DNA from 3 places in the Oikeobacillus pervagus genome. Region 2 is predicted to be linked to each of the others. Evidence: riboswitches for the same ligand, from Rfam matches in the RefSeq annotation. Region 2 holds a riboswitch; each other region holds the start of a gene.
The links. A riboswitch is a leader RNA that binds a small molecule or an ion and turns the genes downstream of it on or off. The one in region 2 is predicted to bind cobalamin.
Positions count from the first base shown of each region.

Region 1 (7,550 bases), on a different contig from region 2:
GGCAAAAGCTTTCCCAGACCATTATGATTATCAAGATGTGTCATTGTTTTCTACATTAGACCAAATTGGCAATCGGAAAATATCCTATGCCGTCACTCAAATTGAACCATTAGGATATCATGAAAAAATTTCGCCGATTCTTGAATGTGAATTAGAAACAGCTCTTCTTGTCTTGAAACAGCTCCATTTTGATGAAGCAGATGAGCCGATCCTTTATTCGATTAACTATTTTAAAGCAGATAAATTTAGCTTTCATGTATTAAGAAAGCGTTTTTAGTAGGTAAGACATTTTTCCAACACTTAATAGATAGTGAATCCCCCCACCTTAAGTGATGATAGGTGAGGGTTTTTCTGCTTAAAAGGTTCGAATTGTGCAACTACTATTCATTTTCGCCCAATTTTTTGGGAGAGCCAATGTAGCAACTGATCTCGGCTTTTCGGAAAATCAGCGTGAGAGGGGATCTCTTCAAATTGGTTGACGATATCCAAAATCCATGGTTTATGAAGGTGACTTCTACTTAAAATTCCTTCGTCTGAAAATGCACCATGACCATCACCTGAATACAGAGTTTCTCCATTATTCATGATGATGATTTCATCTGACCATTCATAGGCAAAGTCCACATCATGGGTGGACAGAATGATAGTGGTTCCATTCTGATGGATACTTGAAAGAATATGTAATAAACGGTCCGAATAATAGAGGTCCAGTCCAGCGGTGGGCTCATCCAATACGATGACTTCTGGCTTCATCGCAAGTACACCCGCGATGGCTACACGTTTCTTTTCTCCAATACTTAATAAATGAGGGGGCCTTCGACTATAGTTGGTCATTTCCGTTAGTCGCAATGCCTCATCCACATATTGTTCGATTTCTTCTTTTGCTAAGCCTAAATTTTTCGGACCAAATGCCACATCATCCCTGACAGTCGATGCAAAAATTTGTGAATCAGCCTGTTGAAAGACTAGGCCGACACTTTTTCTTAGTTGAACCAGTTCTTTTTTCTTATATTTTAAAGGTTGACCTTTAAAATAGACCGTCCCATTTTTAGGCCGTAATAATCCATTTAGATGCAAAAATAAAGTAGACTTACCTGCACCATTATTTCCCAATACGGCTATTTTCCTCCCTGGTGAAAATGAGAGGTTAATATTCTTTAAAACATTTGTACGATCTGGATAGGAAAATGATAGATTCTCCAATTGGAGGATGGGCACTGTCATTCAAAAAACACCTTTCCACTAAAAAGAATGATGAAAAAAAAGAAAAGGAAGAAAAGATGTTTTTTATTCACCTTCCCTTCATAAGTAAACGAAAGAATTAATTCATCGGCACCTCTTGAGTCAATCGCCTGTTGCATTTCTGTTCTCTTTTTTAATGTTTGGATAAACAGATTTGGGATTAAAATTGAAAAAGAACGTAAAGAAATTCGAAATGAACGATGTCCTAACCGCGTTGACTGTGCATAGTACATTTGAATGGCTGTTTCCATTAACATAAAAAGAAAACGATATGTGATGGAAATCAAATCAATTAATTCTTTCGGAAGTCTAAGTCTACTTAAAACAAACAGTAGTTCATGGACGGGTGTGGACAAAATAAAAAAATAAATACATGTCACACTACCTATAGAAATGAGAAATAGTTCAATCGCTACTTCAAAATTGGTAAATAAAATAAAAATGAAAATAGGTCCTATTTCGCCTGACCAAATAAGATCTTCCCCTGAATAAGGCTCCAAGGAGAAAGTGAAAAGAATTGAAATAATACTTGTTAAAATGAATAATAATGGTAGACTTAAAAGCTTCAAATAAAGCAAAATATGTATGTCCATAACGATTATGATGATCATACTCATGATAAAGAAAATGAGCAAGGATAATCCTACATCTCTTAGGGTGACAGTCGTAAGTAGACACCCAATTGCGAAGATAAATTTCTCAATTGGGTGTATAGTTGAAAGTCTTTGTTGATTTGCTATTGTATCGATAATCATCTTAATGTTTCTTTCTTATTTCCATTCTTTTTCCCTTTGGACAGTCCGAAAAAATATCCAATAAAGCCAGCCCCTAGCGCAGCTTGTAAGGCAAATAATAAACTTTCCACTTCTCCACCAGGTAATTCCCAAACATTTGAAAACCAAGGTTCATATTTGGGATTAATAGATTCGATTGCATCGACAGCTTTTCCATCCGTTCCCGCAAACTCTGATGAAGTATTATAAGCAAGAGGAACAATAATAAATAATAAAATAACAAATAAAAGAAAGAGATTTTTCTTCATAGATTATTTCGCCTCCTTCATTTGCACATTTAAAGTGGATAGTTCTTCACGATTATATTTTGCTAGAAAGTTTAATACCATAACAGTTAGCAAACCTTCGACAATGGACAAAGGAATTTGCGTGATAGCAAAAATGCTAGCAAATTTCATAAAAGAACCTATGATTCCATTTACAGAGTCTGGAAATGCAAGCGCCAATTGAAACGATGTTGCAACATATGTAGCTAGGTTTGCTAAGGCAGCTGCTAAAAAGATCGATACATTATGATGAACATTCATCTTTTTCGATGCTTTGTATACTCCGTAGGCAACGAAAGGTCCAAGTACAGCCATTGAGAAGGCATTCGCCCCTAATGTAGTAATGCCACCATGAGCTAGTAACAATGACTGAAATAAAAGGACAACAAATCCAACGACACTCATGATCATAGGTCCGAATAAGATCGTCCCAAACCCTAATCCAGTTGGATGGGAACTACTCCCTGTAACAGACGGGATTTTCAATGCCGATAACACAAAAGCGAAGGCAGTGGATAGACCTAAAACCATTTTCATTTCAGGGGAATTTCGAAATAATTTCCTTAATTGAAGGATTCCGATGAATAAAAAGGGTAGAAAAGCGATCCACCAAATAATGACCCATTTGATTGGGAGAAAACCTTCAGCAATATGCATGGCATGGGTGCTCGAAAAAGAATTCACCCAAAAATAAGACGCTAACATTAAAATACTACAAAACCAAAAAAAGCTTTTCCTCATGAAAATTCTCCTCTTCTCAAAATATTCTCCTATCTTTCTCTTGAAAAATAGATATACATATAGAAAAGTAAATCACATGAAATATTGTGGAAAATAAAAAAGCATTCATAACTTACGGTTAAGAATGCATGAAGAATACATGTCATGCGATTTCCCCTATATCCCGTAGGTACATCGAGAGTGGAAAACAGGCAGGTCTCCTGACTTATCTTCTTTGTGAATTGCGCCTTCCCATTGAATACAAAAGTGGCCTATTGCAAAACACTCCAAATTACAGTGGCGGGAACCGTGCTGGAATTTCACCAGCTTCCCTTTTAAGCAAATAGAGGGGGGTTCCCTATTTGCACCTATTTTCGAAAAAATATGAAATTAATTTAAAGTATAGGGAATTTGTGACAGTTTGTCTACAATTTTTTTGAAAATGTCAGAAAAGAGAGATTAAAAAAACTTCTTGTCAATTATTGAATAATTTGTTAACTTTGAATACATAGTTATAAATATTGTGATATAAAAAATATCAAACGACAATTACATAAGATGATTTAAAGTGCCAATTAGGATATTGGATAATAGGGAAATCGGTTAAAATCCGATGCAGCCCCCGCTACTGTAAGTGTGGACAAGCTTGTCAAAACCACTAGGTAACGACTAGGAAGGGACAAGGGAGGAAGAAGCATAAGCCAGGAGACCTGCTTTAAGTCGCGTTTTATTCTTCGGTGGGAGGAATAGGTGTGTGGCATAAAGCTATTGTTCATTTGCATACAAATCCTTATCTTCCAGAAGATAGGGGTTTTTTTGTTGGAATTATTTTTATATTGAAAATGGGAGGGGCAAGAATGACGACATGGAATTTACAAGATATGCAAAAGCATGTTCTGATTTGTAACGGTTCTAGTTGCATGAGAAAGGGAGGAGAGGAAGTCACCCAAGCCATTAGAAAGGAAATTACAACAAGAGAACTAGACCGCTATATTCATACAAGCCGGACTCGGTGTAATGGTAGATGTAAAGATGCCTGTGTTGTCATTGTGTATCCAGATGCTGTGTGGTACGAAGGGATCGATGTTGATTCTGCGAAAGAATTGGTGCACTCCCATCTAGAAAACAATCAAATATTGAAATCGAAGGTTATATATGAGCGGACGCAAACGGGAATGAGTTTAAAAAACAATCGCGTCAAAGGAATTGAGAAAGAAAAGCAAGAAGCGAAAAAGGAGGAAGTTTTGTGACCGGGAAATTATTAATCGTAGGATTTGGTCCAGGAAGTGTTAAACATTTTACAGAGCGTGCAAAAGAAGCTATTGCAGAAAGTGATTGCATTATTGGTTATAAAACATACGTAGAGCTCGTCACAGATTTAATTACAGACCAAGAAATTATTAGTACAGGAATGTCGGAGGAAGTCAGCCGTGCTCAAGCTGCCGTCAAACTAGCCGAAGAAGGAAAGAAAGTGGCGGTCATATCTAGTGGGGATGCGGGTGTCTATGGGATGGCTGGTCTCGTATATGAGGTATTAATTGAAAAAGGGTGGAAAGAAGCAGAAGGTGTAAAAGTAGAGGTGATTCCAGGAATTTCAGCGATTAACTCCTGTGCTTCTCTTTTAGGCGCACCTGTTATGCATGATTCTTGTACAATCAGCTTAAGTGATCATTTAACACCATGGAGTATCATAGAAAAACGAATTGAAGCTGCAGCAGCAGCCGATTTCGTCATCGCTTTATATAATCCGAAAAGTGGAAAAAGAACAAGACAAATCGTGGAAGCACAACGGATTCTATTAAAATATCGGGATCCTAAGACACCCGTAGGATTAGTAAAAAGCGCATACAGGGACCGTGAACATATTATGATCACGACATTAGAAGAGATGTTAACTTATGAAATCGGGATGTTAACAACCGTCGTCATCGGTAATTCTACAACCTTTTTATATGACGGGAAAATCATCACACCAAGGGGATACCAGCGTAAATACACGCTAAACTCTACGAAACAAAAACTTAGACCACATGAACGTTTGAAAAGGGAAAATGAACCTTGGGCGCTTCATGGAGGAAAAGAAGAGGAATCGTCCTCTCTAAAATTTGCCGAAGAAGCTGCCAAAATAGTAGGAATGAAAGATACTCCTGAAGAATCAATGATTCCTTTTCAAAAAATTGAACAAATTTTTGAACTGGCAGTGAGCCCAGGGGTTGCGAATAAGCAATTTACTGCACAGCAAATGTTAACATTAGCAAAAATCATTGGAGATAAAGGCTCGATGGAATATACCCCACATCATTACATCATAGTAAGGGTACCGACAGATCAACCTGAATTGATTGTCTCCAAACTAAAAGAAACCGGATTGCTCGTAAATCCAATTGGGGATGTCCTTACGATTAAGGCTTGTGATTTTTGCGATGGGGAGAAAAAGGACGGAATTCCATTAGCAGAAGAACTATATGAACGTTTTTCTGGAATGGACATGCCAAAGGAAACAAAGATCGGCATTAACGGCTGTGGAATGGCTTGTTACCAAGCAGTTCAAGAAGATATTGGGCTCGTGTTTCGAAAAGGAAAATTTGATCTATTTATCGGTGCAAAAACCGTCGGCAGAACCGCACATAGTGGTCAATTGATTGCCGAAGGGGTGGAGCCAAACGAAGCCCTCTCAATCGTTACCGGGATCATTAAAGAATATAAAGAAAAAGGTCATCCGAATGAGAGCTTTTTTAAATTCTTCAAACGGGTAAAAAATGTCCATGGTTTTCAGTATAAAGATATTACTCCTGTGTTGGATTTAGAACCACTTGGTTGTGGCGAATAAAGTTTTCAAAATGGTGTTGTTAGAAATTTGGGAACCGAATTTTACGGTTGTAGACCGCAAGAACGGGATAAACGTTTAGGAGGAATTTTCATGAAAGCTGTTTTATTTGTTGGGCACGGAAGCCGGGATCATGAAGGTAACGAGCAAATTAGAATATTTATTCGCAAGCTCCAACCACAAATTGACGAAAATATTTTAGTAGAGACTTGCTTTTTAGAATTTGAGAAGCCAACCGTTTCAGACGGACTAAAAGCATGTGTTTCTAAAGGAGCGACATCTGTAGCCGTCATTCCGATTATGTTATTGCCTGCGGGTCATTCAAAGATTCACATCCCATTCGAATTGGATGAAGCGAAAAAAAAATATCCTCATGTTTCTTTTACTTACGGAAGGCCAATCGGGGTACATGAATTAACAATAGACATTTGCAAATCCCGCCTACAAGAAATTGGCGAACCTGTTGAAGCAGTACAAGAGGAGGCAGCCGTTATACTATTAGGTCGAGGTGGTAGTGATCCAGATGCCAATAGTGACTTATATAAAATCTCCAGACTGTTATGGGAAAGATTGAATTATCCGTTAGTTGAACCTGCTTTTATGGGGGTTACGACTCCACTGATCGATGAAACTGTTGAACGGTGTATCAAACTAGGTGCAAAGAAAATTACCATCTTACCCTATTTCTTGTTTACGGGCATTTTGATTAAAAGACTGGAAAAAATGGTAGAAGACTATCAATCTACTTATCCTCATATCCAGTTCCAACTGGCAGGATATTTTGGTTTCCATGAAAAATTACAACAAATTTTATTAGATCGGATGAATGAAGCGCTACAAGGTCAGGTGGTTATGAATTGTGATACTTGTCAATATCGACTAGGTTTAGTTGACCACATTGATCATCACCATCATCACGACCATGACCATGATGATGATCACCATCATGATCATCATCATGAGGAGGTGACGAATAAGTGATTTTATTTTTGGCAGGGACAAGTGATGCACGAAGCTTAGCCGTCCAAATAAAAGAATCAGGCTTGAAACTTTTAGCAACCGTTGTAACAGACAATGCTCGAGTGGAACTTGAAAAAGTGGGTATTGACACAATGGTCGGTCGTTTGAACAGTGATGAAATGACCGACCTTATTGAAAGTGAAAAGATCGAAGCCATAGTGGATGCAAGTCATCCATTTGCAGAAGAGGCATCAAAAAATGCGATTCTTGCGGCGAAAAATGCTAATATTCCGTACATTCGCTATGAAAGACCCGTGATTGAACAAGAATATGAAAAAATCATTAAGGCTTCTAGTTATGAAGAAGCGGCGGAAATAGCGGCAAAAAAACAAGGAGTCATCTTTTTAGCGACGGGCAGTAAAACATTGCAAATTTTTAGTGAAATATTACTTTCTTGTCCAAACACTCGCATGATTGCCCGCATGTTACCAAGAAAGGACAATATGGAAAAATGCGAACAATTAGGAATTCCGCAAAAAAATATCGTGGCGATTCAGGGGCCATTTACAAAAGAATTTGACCAAGCCCTTTATCGACAATATGGGGTGACTTTACTCATTACGAAAGACAGTGGAAAAGAAGGATCTGTCAATGAAAAGGTAGCAGCTGCTAGAGAATTAGATATTGAAACGATTTTGATCACTCGCCCTAAAATCGAGTATGAAAATAAATGCACTACTT
Region 1 covers NZ_JAUSUC010000005.1:22,461-30,010, reverse strand. Annotated here, with positions in the region: gene J2S13_RS03090 (GntR family transcriptional regulator) at 1-277, shown strand, start outside; gene J2S13_RS03085 (energy-coupling factor ABC transporter ATP-binding protein) at 385-1,224, opposite strand; gene cbiQ (cobalt ECF transporter T component CbiQ) at 1,221-1,997, opposite strand; gene J2S13_RS03075 (energy-coupling factor ABC transporter substrate-binding protein) at 1,994-2,284, opposite strand; gene J2S13_RS03070 (energy-coupling factor ABC transporter permease) at 2,288-3,043, opposite strand; cobalamin riboswitch at 3,217-3,409, opposite strand; cobalamin riboswitch at 3,572-3,754, shown strand; gene J2S13_RS03065 ((2Fe-2S) ferredoxin domain-containing protein) at 3,880-4,272, shown strand; gene cobJ (precorrin-3B C(17)-methyltransferase) at 4,269-5,852, shown strand; gene J2S13_RS03055 (sirohydrochlorin chelatase) at 5,943-6,830, shown strand; gene cobK (precorrin-6A reductase) at 6,827-7,550, shown strand, end outside.
Region 1: linked by a shared signal. The riboswitch ahead of J2S13_RS03070 (energy-coupling factor ABC transporter permease) and the one ahead of J2S13_RS12365 (acyl-CoA thioesterase) in region 2 are both predicted to bind cobalamin.

Region 2 (7,550 bases):
AAGGCTGTTAAAAAAGCCTCGGCTCCCTTAGAAAGGCCAGAAACAAAATGCCCTGCCATTAAGTCACGGACAGCATTTGTAATCAGTAAACCTGGAACAAGTGGCATAACAGATCCAATGATAATTTTATCAAGTTGCTCTCCTAAGCCAAGACTAACGAGCAAAACAGATAGCAATCCAATCACAAAGGATGAACTAAATTCAGCGAAAAATTTTACCTTTGTAAAATGGTGGATCAGTAGCAAACTAGAAAATCCGATTCCTCCGACAAAAAAGGCAGGAAGAAAGTCTCCCCAAATCCCTTTAAACATAATTAAAAAGCAGCCACTAGCAACTGCTGCTGCAATGATTTGAATCCAAACGGGAAAGGCTAAGTTTGCTTTTTCTAATTCCTTTAATGCTGCACTAGCTTCCGATAAACTAATATCCCCACTTGAAATTTTTCGAGAAATGCTGTTCACACGGGCGACTTTCTCCAGGTCGGTTGACCGCTCATTAATTCTCACAAGCCTAGTTGGATTTACACCATCCATTGAAAAAATAATACCGGTTGGCGTTACAAAACTATGGGTCTGAGAAATCCCATAAGCGGCCGCCATCCTAGTCATCGTATCTTCCGCTCGGTATGTTTCAGCCCCACTTTGCATCATAATCCGACCTGCTAGTAAACAGATATCAATAACCGATTGAATATCTACTTCTTGGTCTTTATCCATTCCTTTTCACCTCATTCTTACACCGAACAATTAATGATAATGGATTTATGTTATAGTATCTTTAATTTTTCTGCAATGAAAATTGAACAAACCAATTAACTGAATATGAATTTGAACTGTGGACCGGCTTGGTAGTACATCTATATTATGTGTTTTCAACGTTTAAACCAAGCTTTAGCCAGCAATTGGACTGCTTCTCGTATTTCATCTTCAGATAAGAGGGCAAAACCGAGTAAAACTGTTTGATTATCAGACTTCCCATATGTGGAAACCGGATAAACTTTAACCCCTAATTGGGCTGCTGTGCAAATTAGTTCATTTTCTGTCATGCCATTATTTGCACGTACTAACACATGCAATCCGGAATCCTGGCCAATGATTTCAATATAGGGGGGGAAATAAGTAGACATGTAAGAAAAGAGCAGATCTCTTTTCTTATTATAAATGACTCGCATCCTGTGAATATGTTTTTCAAAATGTCCTTCTTGCAAAAATCTTTTCAAAATTTCTTGGTCGATACGTGATACCGTTTGTGCATGGAAAAAATCTTTTTGAAACCGTTGTATAAGTGGTTTAGGCAAGACCATATAACTTATCCGTAACGATGGAAGAAATGATTTGGAGAATGTGCTCATATAGATGACTTTATGATTGGAATCCAATCCCTGTAATGCAGGAATGGGCTTTCCTGAATAACGGAATTCGCTATCGTAATCATCTTCAATAATATAGCGGTTGTCTCCTTTTTCAGCCCAATGTAATAACTGCATTCTTCTTGAAATCGGCATGATCATCCCGCAAGGAAATTGGTGGGAAGGTGTAACAAAGACAACATTAGCCTTGCTCTTTTCTAATTCAGATAAGATGATTCCATCTCGATCAAGAGGGATTAATTTCGTGTTTTCCACCCCTTTTTCGAAAATCATTAGCTTTCGATGATATCCAGGGTCTTCAACGGCCCATGTACTATTTTTGAGCAGGAGGACAAGTTGTTTTATTAAGTAGGGAGTACCAGCCCCAAGCACAATTTGACTAGGGGAACATCGAACACCACGGGACTCATAAATATACAAAGCAATGGCCTCTCGAAGATCATATTCCCCTTGTGGATGCCCAAGTAAAAGCAATGACTCGCGTTCGGAACGCCATATGTCACTGGCTAATTTACGATAAGTGGTATATGGGAAAGAACGCGGATCCACTCCCGAATGGGTGAAATCAAACGTAAACTTTTTATCCTCTCTTTTTTCTTCAATTGGCTCAAACGACTTTTTGGGGTTAAAAATCGGTTGTTCCATTTCACATACATAGAAGCCCTTGCGAGGAATGGCTTTGATATATCCTTCCGCGACAAGCTGATCGTATGCTGCTTCAATCGTGTTTTGGCTAATTTGTAAATGATGAGCTAATTTCCTTTTAGAAGGAAGCTTCGTATGGTGAGATAAATTCCCCGTTTTGATTTCATGTTTGATCTCCTCATACAACTGTACATATAGTGGTTTTTTTAAATTAGCATCAAGCTTTGGAGTGAATTGAAACATGTTATCTGACCCCTTTTGTTTATATAAAACTGATCCTTCATATAGTATCAGAAATTCCCTATAATACCTATGTCATTGATTGCTAAATAATGAGTGCAGGGAGGGGCATAGCATGAAAACATCACGTCAACTTGGTCTTGTAATGATTATAACAGGTGCTACATTTTGGGGATTATCTGGTCCTATGATTCAGTGGTTTTTTCAACAGACGAACATGTCATCTAGCGATTTTTTAGTTATTCGGCTGTTACTGGCGGGAATCACGATGTTGGGGTATTTGGCATTTGTAAAAAAACAAAATATATTGGCTATTTGGAAGCATAAATCCCATTCCATCCAACTGGTGCTCTTCTCCATTATCGGTATGTTGGGTGCTCAGTATACTTTTATAGAAGCACTACAATATAGCAATGCGGTAACGGCGACATTATTCCAGTTTCTTGGACCTGTTCTCATTACGATTTATGTTTCAGTACAGGGGAGAAGTTTTCCTTCTAGGAGACAATTTTTAGCCGTCGTGGCCGCTATAGCAGGTACGTATTTTCTTATTACAAATGGTTCGATAGAAAGCATCGTTTTATCGAAACAGGCCATCCTGTTTGGAATATTAACGGCTGTTGGTTTTGCCTTTTATACGATCCAGCCAGCACCACTAATTAAAAAATGGGGAACACTTATAATCGTAGGTTGGGGAATGCTACTAGGAGGCATCGTTTTACTTATATTTAATCATTCCCTCACACCACAATATTTTACTGATACGTTAACCATGTCGACCTTTGCCATGTTACTAGTCATTATCGCAAGTGGAACCCTATCATTTGTTCTATATATAGGAAGTCTAAAGTATTTGACCGCAACCGAAACAGGCATTCTATCCAGTATCGAACCATTCGTAGCGGCCATCGTCTCCGTGATTTGGTTAAAGGAAGTGTTCGGAGCATACCAGCTATTAGGAGGACTGTTTATTATCATAGCCGTCATCTTCCTGACGACTCCTGATAAAAAACTAAAACGCAGAATCGCTATGGAACAGTCATCAGAAGGTTGATAATAGGGAAAAACGTCATCTAGTAGATTAGGGAAGCACATAGTGTTGGAGATTCCTAAAAGAAGTGCAAAAAGATACGGGAAATGAGCATATATGCTTGGAAATAATCAAAAAATCAGAGTACAAGCGCAAATCTAGCAAGGAGTAGTGCAAAAGTCTATGGGAAATGATCAAATTCCCGGGGGAAATATGCAATGGCAAACTAGCGTAGAAACTGAAAAATGAATGGACGATATGAGCTTCATTCTCCGCAATTTTTATAAAATCCTTGTAAAAAGAGAGAGATTCCTTTATAGTTAACATTTGATGATGCAATATTTTGTGTTTATAGAAAATAACACTACTATATATAGTGAATAACCGATAAATACGGTGTCTATTTTTAGACTGAAAAGGGAATCTGGTGAAAATCCAGAGCTGTCCCCGCAACTGTAAGTGCAAACGAAATAAGAACAACCACTGTCATTCTTTGATGGGAAGGTCTTAGAGTAGGAGGAAGCACAAGTCAGGAGACCTGCCGTATTTATAGCGTATGTTCTTCTTCGGGAGTTGGGGAGAAATAACGATGGTAGTCTTGTAGACAAGTTCAATGTCTATTTATTTATCAACGTTAAAAAACCCATTCTTGGAATGGGTTTTTTTATATATATAAAACAAATAGATTGGACGATCGTTCCCTTTCTCGAATCCCAATATGAGTAGTGGAAAAATGGAAGTGGGGATGAGAATGAAAACTGAAATTTCGTCGAATATATCTAGAACGTATCAATCAAAGCTCGTTTTACCGCCGCATACAAATCATATGGGAACAATTTTTGGCGGGACGGTCCTTTCCTATATTGATGAAATAGCAGCGATATGTGCGATGAAACATTCTAAAAAAGTGGTTGTAACAGCTTCTATCGATCAAGTTGACTTTGTGTCTTCTGCAAAGGTTGGGGATATTTTGATATTGGAAGCAGTAGTTGTTTCGACTGGTCGAACGTCAATGGAGGTATTTGTAAAAGTCGAGAGTGAGCATTTAACAACTGGGGAAAGGTTACTAACGACGACTTCGATGCTCACAATGGTAGCCGTTGATGAAAACGGTGTTCCATCTCCGGTACCAAAAGTCATTCCTGAGACAGATAAAGAAAAGGAATTATTTCATGCAGCACAAGAGAGGAAAAAGGAACGAGATAAGAATCATACCGCAGATTGAATGGTAGGAGGAAAATAAAATGACCGATATGACTAAACATACATCAATTGAAGAAATGATAGAAAAAGTAGAGTATTTAATAGCTGAGATGGCTGCTAAATTCCCACATATTCCCCTGGAGGATTTTAGAGAAAAGGTATTAATCTCTTTAAGATCAAGGGAAATTTCATTAGAGGATGATGTCTATAATATTTTAATTTTATCAGCTGTTGAAAGAATTAGTATGAATGAACCTGATTGGACCTATATTGCTTCGTCTGTTTTTATTCGTAGGCTCTATCGACAGGTAGCAAGGGCTAGAGGTTATGATGAAGAAGAAAAATATGGTTCTTTTTATCAATTGATTTCTACACTAACAAAGTTGGGGATTTATAGTGAAAGTTTATTAGAAAAGTATTCATTACAGGAAATATCCTATTTACAATCAGTTCTAAATCCAGATAAAGATCAGCTATTTTCTTATATCGGGATTGTAACGTTAGCCGATCGTTATTTGGCCAAAACGCATGATGGTCAATTATACGAATTGCCACAAGAGCGTTTTATGGTGATAGCAATGACTTTAATGAAAAATGAACCAAAAGAACAGAGATTAACTTTAGTTGAGGAGGCTTATTGGGCCTTATCCAATTTATATATGACCGTGGCCACCCCTACTTTAGCAAATGCCGGAAAAGGTTATGGGCAATTATCTAGTTGCTTTATCGATACGGTGGAAGATGATTTACGTAGTATTTACGATTCGAATACGGATATTTCGACATTAAGTAAAAATGGTGGAGGAATCGGTGTCTATTTGGGGAAAATCCGCAGTAGAGGCAGTGATATTAAAGGGTTTAAAGGAGTGAGTTCAGGGGTTATTCCTTGGATGAAACAATTGAATAACACAGCTGTTTCCGTTGATCAATTGGGGCAAAGACAAGGGGCAATTGCTGTTTATTTAGATGTTTGGCATAAGGATATTTTCGCCTTTTTAGATACGAGACTTAACAATGGGGATGAGCGGCAGCGTACACATGATTTATTCACAGGTGTATGTATTCCTGACCTTTTCATGAAGCATGTTGAACAGCGGGAAGATTGGTATTTATTCGATCCTCATGAAGTTAGAAGGGTATTAGGATATTCATTAGAAGATTTTTATGATGAGGAGGAAAATGGTGAGTTTACACAAAGATATTGGAAGTGTGTTCATCATCCCCTATTATCAAAAAAACGAGTTCCAGCCATTGAAATTTTTAAATCTATCATGATTTCCCAATTGGAAACAGGGACACCTTATATGTTTTATCGAGACACAGTGAATCGTGAAAACCCAAATAAACATAAAGGAATCATATACTGCAGTAACTTATGTACAGAAATTACCCAAAATATGAGTCCAACCGTCATGGAAGAAGAAAAAGTTGTAGATGGAAAGATTGTAACCTATAAAATACCTGGGGACTTTGTCGTCTGTAATCTTTCCTCGATCTCATTGGCGAGAAGTGTGAGAGACAATGTTTTGGAACGGCTGATCTCCATTCAAGTGCGCATGCTTGATAATGTAATTGATATTAATACAATTCCGGTCTTGCAAGCACAAATAACGAATCAAAAATACCGATCAATTGGATTGGGGACATTTGGATGGCATCATTTATTGGCTCTTCAAGGGATTAAATGGGAAAGTGAAGAAGCTGTTGAATATTGTGATCGACTTTATGAAGAGATTGCTTATTATACGATACGTGCAAGTGTAAAATTAGCGAAAGAAAAAGGAAAATACCCTCACTTTGAAGGTTCAGAATGGCAGAATGGGAGATATTTCAACCGTAAAGGGTATATTTCTCCAAAATGGCAGGAATTGAAGAATGAAGTCCAAGAGCATGGGATACGAAATGGTTACTTAATGGCGATCGCCCCAAACTCAACAACATCGATTATAGCCGGTTCTACCGCAAGTATCGATCCTATTTTTAGAAAAGAATATTCAGAGGAAAAGAAAAATTACAAAATTCCCGTCACTGCACCCGATTTATCAGCAAAAACGACTTGGTATTATAAAAATGCTTATGAAATTGACCAACATTGGTCTATTCAACAAAACGCAAAACGTCAACGGCATATAGACCAAGCGATTTCCTTTAATTTTTACGTAACCCATGATATTAAAGCGAGTGCATTACTAATTTTACATATGGATGCCTGGAAATCTGGGTTGAAAACAACGTATTATGTCCGATCAACATCAAGCAGTTTTATAGAAGAATGTGAAAGTTGTGAAAGCTAAAGAGAGGGAGAAGGAAATGACTATAATTGAAAAACGTTTACTAATGGACCCAACTGCGCCCAATTGTTCTACTGGAATTATAAATGGACAATCTTCCAATGTTTTAAACTGGGATGATGTTCGGTTTTCTTGGGCCTATCCAAAGTATAAAAGAATGCTGTCTAATTTTTGGACCCCGTTCGAAATCAATATGTCACAGGATATTAAACAATTTCCAATGTTGACAGAAAAGGAGCAAGATACATTTTTAAAGGTAATCGGATTACTTGCCTTATTAGATAGTATTCAAACTGATTTTGCAGGAAAAGTGGCCGATTATATAACAGATTCAAGCCTAAACGCTCTCATGATTATTCTCGCTCAACAGGAAGTAATTCATAATCATTCATACAGCTATGTTTTATCCAGTATTGTACCCAAGAAAATACAAGATGAGGTATTTGATTACTGGAGAAATGAACCTATTTTGAGAAAGAGAAATGATTTTGTTACGAATGGTTATATCGATTTTGCGAATAAGCCGACAATTGAAAACTTTTTGAAGGCGATCATTTATGATGTAATTTTAGAAGGGTTGTTTTTCTATTCTGGATTTGCCTTTTTCTACAATTTAGCTCGGAATCAAAAAATGATTGCGACAAGTACTATGATTAATTATATTAATCGAGATGAACAAATTCATGTTGGGTTATTTGAAAAAATTTTTAAAGAAACATTGAAGGAACACCCTGAATATTGGACGGACGAGCTGAAAGTATTTGGCCAAGAG
Region 2 covers NZ_JAUSUC010000035.1:8,551-16,100, reverse strand. Annotated here, with positions in the region: gene J2S13_RS12380 (threonine/serine exporter family protein) at 1-716, opposite strand, end outside; gene pdxR (MocR-like pyridoxine biosynthesis transcription factor PdxR) at 872-2,257, opposite strand; gene J2S13_RS12370 (DMT family transporter) at 2,370-3,308, shown strand; cobalamin riboswitch at 3,662-3,844, shown strand; gene J2S13_RS12365 (acyl-CoA thioesterase) at 4,036-4,509, shown strand; gene J2S13_RS12360 (ribonucleoside-diphosphate reductase subunit alpha) at 4,529-6,781, shown strand; gene J2S13_RS12355 (ribonucleotide-diphosphate reductase subunit beta) at 6,798-7,550, shown strand, end outside.

Region 3 (7,550 bases), on a different contig from region 2:
TTCGTTTTAGACATTTGCTCGACCGCATGTTTTGTACTCATTTGGATATTTTGAATAATAGTCGTAATTTTTTTCGTTGCTTCACTAGATTGTTCAGCAAGTTTTCGAACTTCATCGGCTACAACAGCGAACCCTTTTCCGTGTTCACCAGCACGAGCTGCCTCTATACTAGCATTTAGTGCTAATAAATTTGTTTGAGACGCGATTTGGGTAATCGTTTGCACAACGACTTCAATCGTTTCTACTTTATCGTTTAGATGAATCATCACCTCTTGCATATGATCCACTACTTCGCTTGAGTTCTCATTTGATTTTTTTAATAGAGACATTTGTTGAAATCCTTTATCACTAGTTTGATCGGCCTTTTGTAATAAAGAAGACATTTGATCGGTTTTAACTGAAATATGATTGATCCTATTTCCTAAATCATGAAATTGCTGGTCTGCCTTGTCCGACATTTGGGCGGAATCAGTCGCTCCCTCCGAAATACTTTGAACGGCTGCTGCTGTCTGTTCTGTCGAATCCTTTGTCATCTCCACTATTTCTTGTAACCTTCCAACCGATTCACGTACATTTTTAGCCGTTATATTCATCACTTTTATAATATTTTTCATATTTGTCATCATGTAATTAAAATGATGGGCCAATTGACCAACTTCATCTTTGCTGTGAATGTCTACTTGAATATTTAAATGGCCCTTTGTCACCATTTGAATTGATTCTGTTAATTTTCCTAAAGGTTTTGTAATTTTAGCGGATAACAAAATGATCGCTATGATGATAAGGAGTAGTACCGTTAAAGCCACAACTAACAAGAAATCTTGAATCGATTGCGAAACCTTTTGTAATTCTTTTTGGTGATAAATAGCCCCAACCTTCCAATTCGTATTTTTCACTGTGTCAAAAACAAGTTTATTGCTTTCATTATATTGGTCAAATTGAATGATTCCGGATTTATTAGAGTGTTGAAATAGTTCCATAATGTATGGGAGATTTTTTATATTTTTTCCTTGTTTCTCATCATGAACAATTGCCACTCCTGTTTTCGAGATTAATATCGGAAATCCATGATACCCGATATTCAAATCATTCATCCAGTTCGTTAAACTAGTTAAATTAATATCGGCCGCGATCACTCCTAGAAATTGCTCCCCGCTATACACAGCTTTTGAAATGGTAATGACGGAGGTCTTCGTTGCTTTATGAATGTATGGTTCACTCCAAACAGCCGTTTTCGATTGTTTCTTTGCTTCCTTATACCATTTTTGCTCAGTGAAATGATAATCAGAAGGAAACTGAGAAACAGGAGCAGCTTTTAATCTATTAGTAGGGGAAACAAAGTAGACAGACGCAACATCTTTATAATGCTTCGTATAACGATTAAAGCTTTTTTGAACACTTCGATCAAGTAAACTTAATTCCTCATGATCGACCTTATCCTGAACCCCTCGTGCAAATTGAATTAATTCATCACTCTCAGATAACATAAGTAGACTAGTTTCGTGCTTTTCTAAAAACACTTGAGTGGAATGGTTCGCTTCTTTAACAATTCCATCTATTTGTTCCATTACATCCGTTTCCATTATTTTTTCCATTTTCCAATTCGTAAAAAAAATAATGATTCCAAATGAAACCATTAACAAAATAGTTATAGGAATAATTAGTTTGAATTTGATTGATCTCAAGAACATCACAACCTTATATATACTACTTTTAGTATAAGACTTAAGATGTATAGATTAGGTTATCGCAATGTAAAGATTTTATTAAAGTTGGAGTGAGGGAAGTGGGTAAGCACACAAAAGGACTCGAAAAGAACAAAAGCGGAAGCGCCTGTCCATCGGCGTACGTATTTTGTAGTCTTTGACTGAGATAAAGGAAACGAAAGCGTGGCCTTTCACGAGCTGATGTGGACTTATCGGAGGGAGAAAACGGAGAAATCCGCTAGACGTGGACAACCCCTTTCAAAGGAGGATATCCACAGTTCTAAATTTTATAATTTTCTAGGAAAACGAAAGAAAGACAGCAAGGCAAAGATCCCCACTGTCTTTTTTATATTATTTTTCTTCTGCAACATATGGAAGAAGAGCCATTGTACGAGCGCGTTTGATTGCTAAAGTCAAACGACGTTGGTATTTAGCGCTTGTTCCTGTTACACGACGTGGAAGAATTTTTCCGCGTTCAGAAATAAACTTTTTAAGTAAGTCTACATCTTTATAATCAATATGAGTGATGTGGTTAGATGTGAAATAACACACTTTCCGACGTTTACGTCCACCTCTGCGTCCACCTGCCATGTTCAATTCCCTCCTTTACTTGTTATTTAAAACTTATCATCAAAATGGGAGATCATCATCTGAAATATCGATCTGTTGACCGTCATTTGCAAATGGATCTTCATCTATACGTGTGAAACCATTATTGTTTCGATCTTGTTGATTCTGACTAAAAGGATTGTCTTGATGTCTTTGGCTACCGCCAAACATCCCACTGTCATCGCGTCGGCTATTTCCTGCCGAAGCATTACGTGGTTCTAAAAACTGTACACTTTCAGCCAAGACCTCTGTAACGTATACACGTCTACCATCTTGTCCTTCGTAATTCCGCGTTTGAATGCGGCCATCGACACCAGCAAGGCTGCCTTTTTTCAAAAAGTTTGCAACGTTTTCCGCAGGTCTGCGCCAAACAACACAATTAATGAAATCCGCTTCTCTCTCACCTTGTTGATTCGTATAATTACGATTACAAGCAAGAGTAAAAGAAGCAACAGCAATGCCATTCGGTGTGTAACGAAGTTCAGGGTCTTTTGTTAAACGACCGACTAAAACAACTCGGTTCATCATCAGAATCAACCCCTTCCTTCTTAATTAACGTTCCACGTGAAACATTAATCGAAGAATTTGTTTGTATGATTGAACGACTACTTTTCAAAAAGTAGAAGCTATTTTACTAAACATTTCAAATGAATTATTCTTCTTCTTTAACGACAATGTGGCGGATAATATCGTCACTAATCTTTGCTAAACGATCGAATTCTTGAACAGCTTCTGGTTTAGATTGAACATGAACTAATTGATAGAAGCCTTCACGGAAATCGTTAATTTCGTATGCAAGACGACGTTTACCCCAGTCTTTAGAATCGATGAGTTCCGCACCGTTAGAAGTTAAGACATTATCAAAACGCTCAACAACTGCTTTTTTAGTATCTTCATCTACATTTGGGCGGATGATGTACATTAATTCGTACTTTTTCATCTTTCTTTCACCTCCTTATGGACTATACGGCTCTTTCCTTTTAAAAAGAGCAAGGAGCAATGTTTTCATTACTCACAGGAAGAAATTATACCATAATGGTATCTTAAAAGCAATGAGTCATCCCCAAAAATAGATTTCAATAGACTTAAAACATAAAGGTAGAAAAAGTAATCGCTGTAAATGTTCCTAATAATGCGCCAACAAGAACATCTGAGGGATAGTGAACACCTAACACAATTCTAGAAACGGCTACAAGAAGGGCAGCTGGCAGTAAGTAAGGTAAAAGGGATGGATAGACAACAAGATAAGAAATAACTATGGAAAAAACAGCTGTCGTGTGGCCGGATGGAAAAGAGTAGTCCTTGAATAAATGACCATGTACCATTGCATTAGGCAAGGCTAAATACGGACGGATTCTTTGAAAAGTCTTTTTAATTAAAACAGCTACTACATGACTGACAACTAACGATACTAAAGCAAGCAATGCAACCTTTCTCAATGTTTGATTACTTGACATTAATAATATAAGTTGCAATCCAATTGTAAACATCGCTCCCCCAAGATGGGTAATATGTTTAAAAAAAGACACGCATAATTTCGAGCGGCGATTAAGAAAGTAAAAATAGGCTTGATCTTGTTTGATAAACCATGATTTTGCCCTTTCCACTTGAAAAACCCCCTCTAAACTTCATTTTCTTTTAGTGTAAAAGATCATTATTAGTTTATACGAAGGATTTTGTAAATTTTCTGTAATTCTCTTGATTATTTTCACCAAAGTGGTTCTTCTTTATTCCGTAATTGGTACAATCTTGGTACTAACAAAAGAACCATCACATAGGCGATCAACTCTATCACTAGAATAACTGAAATAGGGACATGAAAGATGGTCAATGGAAACCAAAGAAGAATGGGCAAAGTCGTAAAAACCGACGCTTTTTTTCTCGATTTAGCTGACACGTATTGTATATGCTGACAGTAAGGACACGTCCATCCATAGGAAAAAGAAAATGATTTCAAAAGAGTTTCTTTCCACTTCCATTTACTTTGACAATTTTGGCAAATAGGCATAACCATTTCCCCCTTTTTAGAGAATACGATTCAATAAACTAAAAGGTTTCACAAAACAGAAACATAAAGGAATTTAAATTAAAAATTCAGAAAATAAAAATAGACACAAAAGGAAGACTGAATTATACTTAACTAAAGCGGAAGCGCCTTGGTTATCGGCGTACGAATGTTGCAGATTTCGACTGAGATAAAGGAAACACGGCGAGGAAGTCCACGAGCCGATGTTGACTTATCGTAGGGAGAAAACGGAGACATTCGCTAGACGATAGGCGCTGGAGCTAGATGTACAAAAGCGGAAGCGCCTCGATCATCGCCGTACGGATTTCTCAAGTTTCGACTGAAATAAAAGAAACGAGAGCAAGGTCCTTCTTGAGCTGATGTTGACTTATCAGAGGGAGTAAACGGAAAAATTCGCTAGACGACAGGCGCTTGAGGCTTGCCGTGGTCAACATTTTTAAAGGGTGATCCACAGTTCTATATTTTAAAGTTTTCTAAACAACAAGTGAATATTCCTTTTTTAAACAGGTGCTATATTTTACTATAGCTTAAAAGGGAAGTTCGGTGTAAATCCGACACGGTTCCCGCCACTGTAATTCTGAGCGACCTGCTATTTGTCACTGTTTCAAAATGAAATGGGAAGACGCTGGAAACGATGAAGTTAAGTCAGGAGACCTGCCTGTTTAATAAGCGCAATAATTCCTACGGGTAATAGGGAGGTGTCTGTGAAGAATTCATATAGAAGAAGTCTATTCTTTTTTCTATACGATGATGTTTGAAAGAAACTATTCTGAGCATTCGGCCCTTGGTCCGAATGCTCTTTTTTTATCGTTCAATTTCTCATAAAAGAGAAGGGGTGGGGGAAGTGAAGATTGTTTCTGATCCAGAGGAAGTATTCCGACACTTAAAATATAACCATTTCCATCCAGATTTAAATAGATTTCGAGAAGCACATCATCAACAGCAAACATTAACACAAGTAATGGAGACGGAACAGGCATTTATGGCTTTAGCTATCGTGGATTCGCAAATCATTGGTTATACAATCATACTTTCACCAGAGGAAGAGGAGAGATGGATTAAATTAGATTTTCTGAAAGTACTAGGGGTCATTGAAGTGGCTCCCACTTTTCGAAACCGAAGCATTGCCAAAAAATTATTGCATTCTATCTTCACCCAACAGGAGTTGGAACATTATATTATTATTTCTCTAGAATATTGCTGGCATTGGGATTTAAAACTCACCAATGGCGATCCTTATTTGTACAGAAATATGTTAAGAAAGGTGCTTGAGTCTGCTCGATTTGTAGAATACAAAACAAATGACCCTGATATTAAGGCTTCTGAAGTCAATTTTCTCATGGCAAGAATAGGAAAGGCTATAACAAGCGAACAAGTTTCGCAATTTATCCGTCTAGCAAAATATAATAAGTAAAAGGAGAGAGAATCATGCAAGAAAAGAAGATCAATCATTATATTAATAGTCTAGGTGCTGTTTTCGTCATTTATTCTTCCAAGGAAAAGGTCATAGAAAAATATATGGAGTTAAAAGCAGCTATCTCCGAACTTGAAGAAAACAAAAAAGAGCAGCAACTCTATTTAGATAAAGCATTACAAACGGTTATATTGGGCCGATAATTCGAAGGTTTCCTTTATATTTTGAACGATGTAAAAACGGAATAGAAAAACGGAGCGTTGTATTTCTCAACACTCCGTTTTTCTTATTCTTTTACACATTAAAACGGAAATGGATAACATCCCCGTCCTGAACAAAATATTCTTTCCCCTCAAGTCGGACCTTTCCTGCTTCTCTAGCCGCTCCCATTGAACCTGCATTTAATAAATCCTCATAGGAAACAGTCTCGGCACGAATAAATCCACGTTCAAAATCGGTATGAATAATTCCCGCACATTCTGGTGCTTTCATCCCTTTTCGGAATGTCCAAGCACGTACTTCTTGAACACCTGCAGTAAAGTATGTAGCTAGCCCAAGTAAGCTGTATGTTGCACGAATTAATTGGTCAAGTCCAGATTCTTCAATTCCTAATTCTTGTAAAAACATTGCCTTTTCTTCGTCATCTAATTCAGCAATTTCAGATTCAATTTTAGCACAAACGACGATGACTTCAGCATGGTCCTTATCGGCAAATTCGCGAACTTGTTGTACATAAGGATTTTCTGAAGGATCGACAACATCGTCCTCTCCAACGTTTGCCACATAAAGTACTGGCTTAATTGTAAGTAGATGTAACCCTTTCACAACTTTCATTTGCTCTTCTGTGAATTCGACAGTTCGAGCTGGCAATTCTGATTCAAATGCCTCCTTTAATTTCACAAGGATTTCATGTTCGATCATCGCATCTTTATCTTTTTGTTTCGCCATTTTTTCTACACGGCCAACTCTTTTATCCACTGTTTCTAAATCGGCCAGTATTAATTCTAAGTTAATCGTTTCGATATCAGAAATAGGGTCTACCTTTCCTGAAACATGGGTGATATTTTCATCCGCAAAGCAGCGGACGACATGACAGATCGCATCCACTTGGCGAATATGAGATAAAAATTTGTTCCCTAAGCCTTCCCCTTTACTAGCCCCTTTTACAATTCCAGCGATATCTGTAAATTCAAAAGCGGTCGGAACCGTTTTCTTTGGTTGTACTAACTCTGTTAATTTATTTAACCGTTCGTCTGGTACTTCTACAATCCCAACATTAGGATCAATGGTACAAAAGGGATAGTTGGCAGATTCTGCCCCCGCTTTTGTAATGGCATTAAATAATGTTGATTTTCCTACGTTCGGTAAGCCAACAATTCCGGCTGTTAACGCCATACTTCGTCACTCCTCTATTCATAAATAATTGTCTATACACACAAACCATCCTTTAAAATTCTGGAAAGACTTAGACTTTCACAAAACAGGAAAGGCATCATTCAAGCAAAGATACTTATCTTTTATTCAGAAAAATTGAATATAAACCTTTCACAATTATAGATATATGGTGGAAAAAAGACAAGGGATTCTAGCGTTCCCAAAAGAATATCTTTGGGAAAAGGGCGAAAAAAAGAAAGAGGACTGATCCTTAAGGCAAAGTATAATGAACCTTAAGGACCATCTCTTTATTCTTCAGTCGCTGTTTCAAGTACTTTCTTCATTTTCTTAACAAAATCTTTGCGGGGAAGCATCACACTATGCTGACAACCTTCACATTTTATTCGAATATCCATTCCGA
Region 3 covers NZ_JAUSUC010000019.1:45,531-53,080, forward strand. Annotated here, with positions in the region: gene J2S13_RS08955 (methyl-accepting chemotaxis protein) at 1-1,685, opposite strand, end outside; gene rpsR (30S ribosomal protein S18) at 2,058-2,297, opposite strand; gene ssb (single-stranded DNA-binding protein) at 2,337-2,843, opposite strand; gene rpsF (30S ribosomal protein S6) at 2,968-3,255, opposite strand; gene J2S13_RS08975 (phosphatase PAP2 family protein) at 3,401-3,922, opposite strand; gene J2S13_RS08980 (TIGR04104 family putative zinc finger protein) at 4,024-4,323, opposite strand; cobalamin riboswitch at 4,830-5,017, shown strand; gene J2S13_RS08985 (GNAT family N-acetyltransferase) at 5,186-5,755, shown strand; gene J2S13_RS08990 (hypothetical protein) at 5,770-5,958, shown strand; gene ychF (redox-regulated ATPase YchF) at 6,050-7,150, opposite strand; gene J2S13_RS09000 (DUF951 domain-containing protein) at 7,438-7,550, opposite strand, start outside.
Region 3: linked by a shared signal. The riboswitch ahead of J2S13_RS08985 (GNAT family N-acetyltransferase) and the one ahead of J2S13_RS12365 (acyl-CoA thioesterase) in region 2 are both predicted to bind cobalamin.